DNA from 3 places in the Paenibacillus sp. S02 genome. Region 1 is predicted to be linked to each of the others. Evidence: riboswitches for the same ligand, from Rfam matches in the RefSeq annotation. Region 1 holds a riboswitch; each other region holds the start of a gene.
What was found. A riboswitch is a leader RNA that binds a small molecule or an ion and turns the genes downstream of it on or off. The one in region 1 is predicted to bind cobalamin.
Positions count from the first base shown of each region.

Region 2: it holds a riboswitch for cobalamin, as region 1 does, so the genes downstream of both, KAI36_RS06865 (ABC transporter substrate-binding protein) here and cobJ (precorrin-3B C(17)-methyltransferase) in region 1, are expected to answer to the same signal.
Region 3: it holds a riboswitch for cobalamin, as region 1 does, so the genes downstream of both, KAI36_RS26085 (ABC transporter substrate-binding protein) here and cobJ (precorrin-3B C(17)-methyltransferase) in region 1, are expected to answer to the same signal.

Region 1 covers NZ_CP073682.1:5,610,052-5,613,334, reverse strand. The annotation lists gene KAI36_RS24970 (uroporphyrinogen-III synthase) at 1-211, shown strand, start outside; gene KAI36_RS24965 (LOG family protein) at 418-972, shown strand; cobalamin riboswitch at 1,030-1,215, shown strand; gene cobJ (precorrin-3B C(17)-methyltransferase) at 1,525-3,283, shown strand, end outside.
Region 2 covers NZ_CP073682.1:1,579,319-1,582,601, reverse strand. The annotation lists gene KAI36_RS06870 (FecCD family ABC transporter permease) at 1-601, opposite strand, end outside; gene KAI36_RS06865 (ABC transporter substrate-binding protein) at 598-1,605, opposite strand; cobalamin riboswitch at 1,815-2,008, opposite strand; gene KAI36_RS06860 (histidine phosphatase family protein) at 2,131-2,889, opposite strand; gene cbiB (adenosylcobinamide-phosphate synthase CbiB) at 2,928-3,283, opposite strand, start outside.
Region 3 covers NZ_CP073682.1:5,863,515-5,866,797, reverse strand. The annotation lists cobalamin riboswitch at 707-910, shown strand; gene KAI36_RS26085 (ABC transporter substrate-binding protein) at 1,128-2,708, shown strand; gene nikB (nickel ABC transporter permease) at 2,724-3,283, shown strand, end outside.

The DNA.
Region 1 (3,283 bases):
AATCGAGGATTTACTGGAAGCTTTTCGTGAGGATGTGATTGCTGTATCCGTAGGGAAGGTGACTGCACAGTCCATTGTGGAAGAAGGGATTGACCGAGTCGTGTTTCCAACCGAAGAGCGTATGGGCGCGATGATGGTGGAGTTGGGTAAATATTTTGAACATAACGATTCGGTGCATGGCTGTGGTCTGAAGATCGTGAATGGTCATTGAAATGAGATCAAAATTATAAATGCAGTATGCTAAAAAATGAACTTATATTTTGGGATACAGAGTAAAATAAAGATAAGGGCCTACGAGGTCTTTATCTTTTTTTGTTGGACATGCATCGACAAAGATTTTTGTTATAGCGAAAATGTTTATCTAATATAATGAATAAGTTTCGATGCATGATACTTAGGACAGGAGCTGAGACGTTAATGAATTCTATTTGCGTATTTGCCGGGTCCAGACCTGGACATTCATCGGTATATGTTGAGGCTGCAGGCAAGCTGGGGGAAGCCATGGCTCGCCATCATATCCGTCTGATCTATGGTGGCTCTAGCAGGGGGCTGATGGGAGAGGTGGCGGATGGAATGCTGGCGGGTGACGGTCAGGTCACTGGCATTATGCCCACCCTGTTATTTGATGCAGAGATCATTCATCGGGGAGTTACCGAATTTATTGAGGTAGCAAGCATGCATGAGCGCAAAGCGGCAATGAGCGAGATGGCCGATGCGTTTATCGCCCTTCCGGGTGGCTTGGGAACCTTCGAGGAGCTATTCGAGGTATTGTGCTGGGCGCAAATCGGGATTCATCGCAAGCCCATTGGGCTGTTGAATGTGAATGGATATTTTGACCCGTTAGTAGAAATGGTGCGTCATAGCGTGCAAGAAGGGTTTACCGGGGCTGAGCACCCAGCGTTATTAAGTATCTCTGCGGACCCGGACGAATTGCTACATATGTTAAAAAATAAAGCAGAGAACTTGAAATAAAGCGTTTTTCGTGCTTGCACAACTGATTGAGGCAAGGTTATGATAAGACCCATAATCAAATAGCGGACAGACAAGGTGCCTTTGCGGTTGAGCAAAGGGTAACAGGGAATCGGGTGCAAATCCCGAGCGGTCCCGCCACTGTAAGGAAGAGGATTTTTTAAAATGGTCACTCGTGAAAAACGGGGAAGACGAAAGAATCCGTTGATGCCAAGCCAGGAGACCTACCTTGATCTGTATGCACCGTTAACCTTCGCGGAGAGGATGGTGTACGAAATCAGGAAATCAGGCACACGTTGCTTTTTCCATGTTGGCTAGAGGTTTGCGTGGATATGAACGTGCAGCAGCGTTTGAAGCGTAAACAGTCAGATGGAAAACAACGGCAGGCTGGAGGAAGACAAATAGTGTCTTCTTACGCTGTTTGTTCGTCTGATGAGAGATGCGTACATAGAAACCCCATCCGGGCAGGATGGGGTTTTTTGAGTTACACGATGTGCATAAATCATTGAAATAGATAGCATAGCTGCCCTGAAAAGGATGAATAGGAGGAGCACGATGAGCCGATTAGGAAAATTGCTGGTGATTGGATTTGGACCAGGAGATATGGAACATATCACAAAACGGGCGCTGGATGCGCTGGCCGAAAGTGAGGTCATTATCGGCTACAATACCTACGTTGATTTGATCCGTCCGTTGTTGAACGGACAGGAGATTGTACGCACAGGGATGACAGAGGAAGTGAGCCGTGCGCAGGAGGCGGTTCGCCAAGCAGAGATGGGCAAGAAGGTAGCTGTCATTTCCAGTGGAGATGCGGGAGTCTATGGTATGGCAGGACTGGTGTATGAGGTACTGATGCAAAAAGGCTGGCGACGCGAGGACGGAGTTGAGGTAGAAGTCGTACCGGGGATTTCGGCTATTCAGTCCTGTGCTTCACTGTTGGGGGCGCCAGTTATGCATGATGCGTGCACGATCAGTCTGAGTGATCATCTAACCCCATGGGAAACGATTGTGAAGCGCGTAGAAGCAGCGGCTTCGGCCGATTTTGTGATTGCATTATACAACCCGCGCAGTGGTCGGCGTACCCGCCAGATTGTGGAGACGCAGTCCATTTTGCTGCGTTACCGCGATCCGCAAACTCCAGTCGGGTTGGTGAAAAGTGCTTATCGTGAACGTCAGCAAGTTATTGTAACGACGCTGGAAGATATGCTCAACCATGACATTGGGATGCTGACGACTGTAATCATCGGCAATTCCTCGACGACGGTGTATGACGGCTTGATCGTGACTCCGCGCGGATATCAGCGCAAATACACATTAGATGCGACCGAGCAGGCACTCAAGCCGCACCAGCGTCTCCGCACGGAAGCGGAGCCGTGGTCGCTGGGCGCACAAGAGGATACACCGCAGGCAGGCGCAGCACCGACTACGCCCGCTGGACCCTCCGCGAGCGGCGCTGCGGTTGCGACGCAGGCACGCCCGCAAGCGATGGCTGCCGTGCAGGCAACGACTGCGGTGCAAACCGGCGCAGCCCCAGCATCGCTGGCAGCAGAGGCACTAAGCCGCCTCGCTGTTGGCGGCAAGCTGCCTGGTGCAGCCAACGCTCGCTGGAGCGGGCAAGCGCCTACCGCCGAGAGCACCGCCGGAACGTCAGCGGTGGCCGGAGCGGGGGCTACAGCCGGGACGGCGACAGGCGGCTTTGGCAAGCCTGCGCTGTTTGAGGTGGGCGTTTCCCCGGGTGTGGGAAACAAGAAGTTCACCGCTCGCCAGATGGCGCTGCTCGCCGAGGTAGCGGGTGATGACGGCGAGTTGGAATACACGCCAGATCATCAGATCGTGCTGCGTGTACCGTGCGCAGATCCCGAGGAACTGGTCGGACGGCTGCGGGATGAACGATTCATCGTCATGCCGATTGGCGATGTGTTTAAGGTGAAGGCGTGCGACTTCTGTAATATGGAGAAGGATGACGCTGTACCTGTGGCTGAGCATCTACAGGTTGTACTTGGCGGATTACAGGCACCCAAGGAAACGAGTATTGCATTGAACGGATGCGGTATGGCTTGCTATGGAGCGGTGCTGGAGGATATCGGAATCGTCTATCGCAAGGGAGGATACGATCTCTTCCTCGGCGGCAAAAAATTCGGCCGCAATGCTCATGCCGCTCAGCCTGTAGCGGAAGGGATTCCAGGTGATCAGATTACTGACATCGTGGAGAATGTTATCGCTGAATATAAGGAAAAAGGGCACCCGAACGAGCGTTTTCATAAATTTTTTAAACGTGTAGGTGTCGTTGCGGGTTTCCGGCATGAAGATGCAC
Region 2 (3,283 bases), 2.0 Mb from region 1:
CGCGCAGACTAAGACTTCCCATCGTCCAGTACAATATTTCATTGACCGTCTCCTTCGACATGGCTGTCAGAAAGGAAACAACCGCTCCCAGAAAGGATTGCATCACCACACCCGACAAAATGAGACTTTGTGTCGGAATTTTTTTACCTTCCCGTGCCAACGTCAGCACCATCCACAGCGTCAGCATTCCGGTCGTAAATGCCACTAGCGGCAACGTCCATATGCCAACAAATGAAAATTGAAGGCCCCAATAAATCAGTACTGCCGCTCCTACCGAAGCCCCCGAGGATACCCCCAGTGTATACGGATCAGCCAAAGGATTACGCAGCACACCCTGAAATCCGGCTCCTGCCAGCGCCAACGCTGCCCCTACCAACATTCCCAGTAACACTCGTGGCAATCTGACCTTCAAAATAATCTGCTCTGAGGATGTGTTCCAATCCGGTGTAAACGTATCGCCTAACCACGGAAGGTGGTTAACCAGAATGCCCATGATCTGGCTGACCGGAAGCTTGGCCGAGCCGATGCCAAGACAGAGCAGCAGCGTCAGCAACAGCAGGACAAGACCTGTCCCTCCAAAGCCGATCAGTTTACGGTTCATTTGAAAATTTCAGGATACACGCCCTTGGCCACTTCCTTGAGACCTTCCGTTACGCGTGGACCCGGACGACTGATCAAATTATCATCCACGGCAAATACCCGGTTGTGGCGAACAGCCGATATTTGATCCCATCCACTGCGAGCTTTAATGATTTCGCCGAGCGTTTGACCAGTTTTGTCGTCCTTGACACTTTTGCTGTACAAAATCACGTCAGGGTTCGCAGCAATAATATTTTCCTCACTAATTTGGTACCACCCCTTCTGCGTGGCACCTACATTTTCGCCGCCCGCCAACGTAATCAGCTCGTCCATAAACTCGCCTTTACCAACTGTCCAGCCTGGTGAAAACTCGACGTATACCCGCAGCTTCTGCCCTTTACCGATATTTTTAATTCCTTCTTTCACTTCAGCTACATCTGCTCTCATCTTGTCAGTCACCGCTCTCGCTTCTTTCTGATGATCGGTGATTTTCCCATACAATTCGATGTTAGCCATGACATCTTCAACTGTCTTCGGTTCCGTTTTAAAAATCATAATTCCCATGTCGCGCAGCTTGGTCGTAGCCTGTTCACTAAGTGATATCCCTGCAAAAACGACTTCCGGGTTAGCAGCAATGATCGCCTCTTCGTTCGGTTTCATAATACCGCCCACTTTAGGCTTTTTCGTAGCTGCTTCTGGGTAATCAGAGTAGTCGGAGACACCGACAATTTCCTTATCCAGCCCGATGGCGAACAGCGCCTCGGTTTCTGCCGGGGAGACGGAAACGATTTTATCCGGCGCTTTTTTGAATGTAAATTCCTGTCCTGTTGCATCCTTAACTGTGAGTGGGTAAACTGTTTTGCCCGGAGGCTCTTGTGCGGTTACGGTCTGTCCCGGCTGCTGTGAAGAATTCTGGTTCTCTTTATTTTCAGCATTTTTCCCATTAGCTCCACATGCACTCAGCACAACTGCCAAAATCAGAACCAATAGACCTGTTGTCCAAACCTTTATTTTTTTTCCTGCCATGATTTGCACCCCTTCATAAAAAAATCGTTAAGAGCGTTACTTGAACATCATCAGATATCTTCTAAATCCAGCCTTCTTTTCCTATCAAAAAAAACCCCGCATCCTCATATCAGGACACAGGGGTCACGTTAGCGCAGATCGTGCGCAGGCGGCAGCTTCTTTCCGCATGGACAGTCACTGCGAACACGTCATCCTTTCCTCGAAGGACTATGGTGACAGGCGGACGGGCAGGTATCCTGACTTATGGTAAAATGCATGTCCTGAAATTCTTTCATATGCTTAGTAGCACATAAAGTAGGACTAACGAGCATGTTTCCATTTACAGTGGCGGGACCGCGCCGGACTCACACCGACTTCCCTTTTAACAGCGCAGGCAAGGGAAACCATAGTTTCATCACGCTGCGCCGACCTCGTCTGCTGGATATTTGATGTAGTGGTAGTCAAGCCGTTCTTTTACTTGATGATTATAGGTTAAAAAGAGGCGGCTTACAACCCAAACAGCCTCTTTTTCCGCTGGTGTCTAACCTAATGAGGAAGCATTTCTGCTATGTAATTGTGCCGTCCTGCCAACCTCAATTGAATCCTAAATGCTTCTCCCGGCCTCGGATTCAGACTCCAAAAATCATGACCCGGTATCAGCATGCAAGCCAACTGACGAATTACGCCACCATGCGTAACGACCAAAACTGAGGGCGGCGCAGCAGTCAAATCCATGGGTTGAACTTCCATAGCAACACGCCATTCATACAGAGAGTCAAGAAATTTCCGTAGACGATTCACAAAATCTGCCCAAGACTCTCCTCCAGGAGGGGTTATCCGTTGCGGCTCATCAATCCAAGCGCGATACAACGACACATCCTTGAGCATGTCATACGTTTTTCCATCCCACTCGCCAAAATGAAGCTCTCGCAGACGTGGTTCCATTATAGGAGACATCGTAGATAGGGAAACTCCAGACGTCAATTCTGATTCCGGCACAATGATCTGCAAGGTCTGGCGACATCGCATTAAATCGCTGCAATAGATTCGAGCAAAGGACTGCCCTTGCAATTTTTCTTGCAAAGGCTTTAATTCCTGCTCTGCTCCCGGTAGCAAACCTAAGTCGGAGTGTCCCAGATATCGACGTTCCTTGTTCCATAAGGTTGTGCCGTGACGAACTAACACGAGTTCCATGTCCCAATGCAGATCTTCTTTAGCATCATACGGCACCTTATCCTCCTGTGAGTTCGGACTTTGTGCGTATTCTACTGTCCTTTTTGCTGCTATATCTTGTTTCAAGATCATGTCACTTCCTGCTCGATCATTATTCAGTGTGTCACTCCTCACCGCACCCATCCCAAGGCAAAACAACCTGCGGCTCCTAACAAACACAATCCTACAAACATACTGGACACGGCGAACATCAGCTGGATCGTATGCCGTATATCTTTCGACTCTAGCGGTCGTATCCAATCGCCCATGTATGCACGAAAGGAGCGCACGCCATGATACACATTATAGCCTCCAAGACGAATCCCCAGTGCACCAGCAACAGCCGATTCCGGGAAGCCACTGTTCGGGCTTGGGTGCAGACGAGCGTCTCGCTTGACTGTGCGCCAGCTTCTTGCAGCATCTCGCTTGTACATCCACGCCGCTACCACAAGCATTGCCGCTGTCAGGCGTGCCGGAATGTAGTTAG
Region 3 (3,283 bases), 250 kb from region 1:
ATTTTTCTGAGAGGCGCTGCCTAAATAGTAGATACCCTTTTGCCGTCTGGGGACATATAGATATTGGCCCTGTCCGACTGTGCAGTGGCGCTAAAGTTAACTCTTAAGTTGATTTATTTACTAGAGGAATTTGCTAGAGTAGTGGGCGAGGTCGTGGTATAATTTACCTTATGGATTTTGAATAGTGGTGGATGTTTTCGGACCACGGTGCAGCTTCCCGAAAGGGGGTGAAGCCGATGGTCACACTTGTGTCGTGCTACGATGTGTTGCGTTGGGTGGTTACGTTACTAAGTCTGGTGTTTAGTATTCGTAAACTTTATCGCTGGCTACGTCGAAAATTTCGGAACAAGCGAAAACCCACCGCGTAATTAGGTTGGCCCCTAACGGTGGGTTTCGTTTGCATTAACATTTAGTTATGCAGCGCGCCGTGGTGGTGATCCACAGCCTTTCAAGTCCTAGAGTCTTTGCCGTTGGCGCGGCGAAGACTCTTTTTAGTATACGGACACGATGATTATCTCTATACCTAATTTTAGCACGTTCATTTCGTGCACGCAATGAATAGACATCACCTTTATTCTCGCCACATCATTCAAATTTAAAATATTGTGCAGCATTTATTGACAAGCCTGTGACAACAAAATAAGATCGTAATTGAAAGAAATAAAGGAAGAAAACAGGTGTGAGCCGGACGACTCTATGTACGGGGTTTTGTTGAGACCATGTAGATGGTTGTTGAGCGTGTTCACTTAAAAGGGAAGTTCGGTTGATTCCGACACGGGCCCGCCACTGTATACAGGCATCAGCAGGATACTGCTGGAGCTTTCAGAACAGCCACTGGAACTGTGAAGAACCGGGAAGGCCTGAAAGATGCGCCTGGAGTCAGGAGACCTGCCTGTTTTGACATCACTGTCAGACCCACGGGATGCTGGGGAGGTGGTTAGGCGTGCTGCATACGGAATGTCTGAAACCGATCTGATCCCTTCTATGTTTTTGGAGTTGGCTTCGAGGTGAGTTTTGACATTTTATAATGAAAGCATTTCTGACTGCTGATCAAGTAGTCCGGAATGCTTTTTTCGCGTTTTGCGTTAGGTTTATATGCTTTTACAAGATAGAGGGGGATTCATCGAATGATTAGCAATCGTAGCAGGCGTTCATGGTTGATATGTACAGGGGTGATGCTGTTGCTGACAGTTATGGCTCTTTCGGGATGTGCCAGCAATAAGACGTCGGATAGCTCCGGCAAAGGTGAAAACGCGTCAGCACAACAAACAGCGGCAGGTAAAAAGCTGGTAATGGCGTATACATGGAAACCGTCAGGCGTTGACCCACACGGAGATAATAGCTGGGATGTGATGCGATCCGGTGCAGGTGAGACTCTGGTGCGTTTGAATGAAAAGCTGGAGCCTGTGGCTTGGCTGGCAAAGGAGTGGAAGCAGGATAGTCCTACAGTTTGGACGTTCAGCTTGCAGGATAAAGTCACTTTTCATGATGGAAAGAGTATGGATGCAGCAAGTGTAAAAGCGTCTTTGCTGCGCTCTATCGAGAAAAGCCATCTGGCGAAGGATTTACTAAATGTGAAGTCCATTGATGTAAGCGGCCCGCTGGCTTTGAAAATCACGACAAACCAGCCGAACGCGGCGCTGGTGTCCAATCTGGCTGATCCATCGACGATTGTACTGGATGTGGCATCGATGAAAGATGAGCAGAGTTACCCAGCGATGACAGGCGCCTTTAAAATCAAAGCGTTCAACAAGGACCAATCCTTGGTCGTAGAGCGTTATGACGGATATTGGGGCGAGAAGGCACGACTGGCTGAAGCGACGATGAAGTTCATTACGGACGGGAATTCGCGCCTGATGGCGCTGCAATCCGGCGAGGTGGACGTAGCGACGGATATTCCGGTTGATAACGCAGAGGTACTGAAAAAGAACGACAAGCTACAAGTGCTGTCGGCTCCCTCCTTGCGCACCCATATGATCGTGTACAATATGGAATCGCCAGTATTCAAGGATGCGGCGAACCGTAAGGTGGTGGACAGCCTAATTCCACGCACATCGATTGTGAGTGCCGTCATGAGGGGCTTCGGTACGGAAGCAAGCAGCCCATTCCCGAGCATTCTTCCCTTCGGTAAAGTTGAGCGTAAAGCGCTGGACGGAACGGCGGAGCAGTTGTTAACGAAGGATGGCTGGCAGAAGGACGCCCAAGGGACATGGACTAAGCAAGGCAAGCCGTTCGAGGTTACGCTGCTGACTTTCCCTCAGCGTCCGGAGCTCTCTGTTATGGCTGAGGTCATCCAAAGCCAATTGCTGAAAGAGGGAATCCAGGTCAAGATTCGCAAGGTGGAAAATATCGATGAGGCGTTGACCAAAAACGATTGGGATTTTGCTATGTACAGTATGCTTACTGCTCATACAGGAGAGCCGCAATATTTTATGGACATGTTTTATTCTTCGAAAAGCGAAGCCAATGTAAGCCGGTATAGTTCCAAGCCGCTAGAGAGTATTCTTAACCGCTTGAAGCTGGCGAAGGATACAGCGCAGCGTAATGCTGTGACACTACAAGCGCTGGATATCATCAATACGGATTTGCCACAGTCGTTCATTGTGCATCCTGATAATGTGTTTGGTGTGAAAAAAGGGGTGAAGGGTTTTACACCCCATCCGATCGAGTATTACTACATTACAGCGCAATCCGATATTGCGGAATAACGAGCTGCGTATCCTATGATTCGTTTTATACTGGAACGTGTGGCGCAGCTGCTCATCATTGTATTCGTTGTATCCACGCTGACTTTTGTACTGATGAGGCTGGCTCCTGGTGACCCTGCTACCATTTTGCTCACCGCACATAATGTCCCTGCCTCTGAGGAGGCGTTGACGACGCTACGGCAGGAACTGGGCTTAAACGAGCCGCTTCATATTCAATATGTGAACTGGCTGCGAGATGTGTTCACGGGGCATTGGGGTACCTCGTATGTATCCAAGGAATCCGTGCTAGCCGAACTATGGAACAGACTGCCTGCTACTGTGGAGCTAGCTGCTGCGGGCTTTGCCGTCATGACGGTGCTTACGCTGGGGCTGGGACTGGCTGCCTCGCTAAAAATCAGCGGCCTACTGGATCGTCTGGGCAGGCTGTTTGCCCTGCTGGGATCGTCGATTCCCTCTTTTTGGCTTGGGTTTCTGTTGATCTATCTATTCTCCGTTCGCTTGGGCTGGCTCCCATCCATGGGAAGGGAGGACTGGACACATCTAGTGCTCCCAGCGCTGACTCTTGGCGCAGGTTT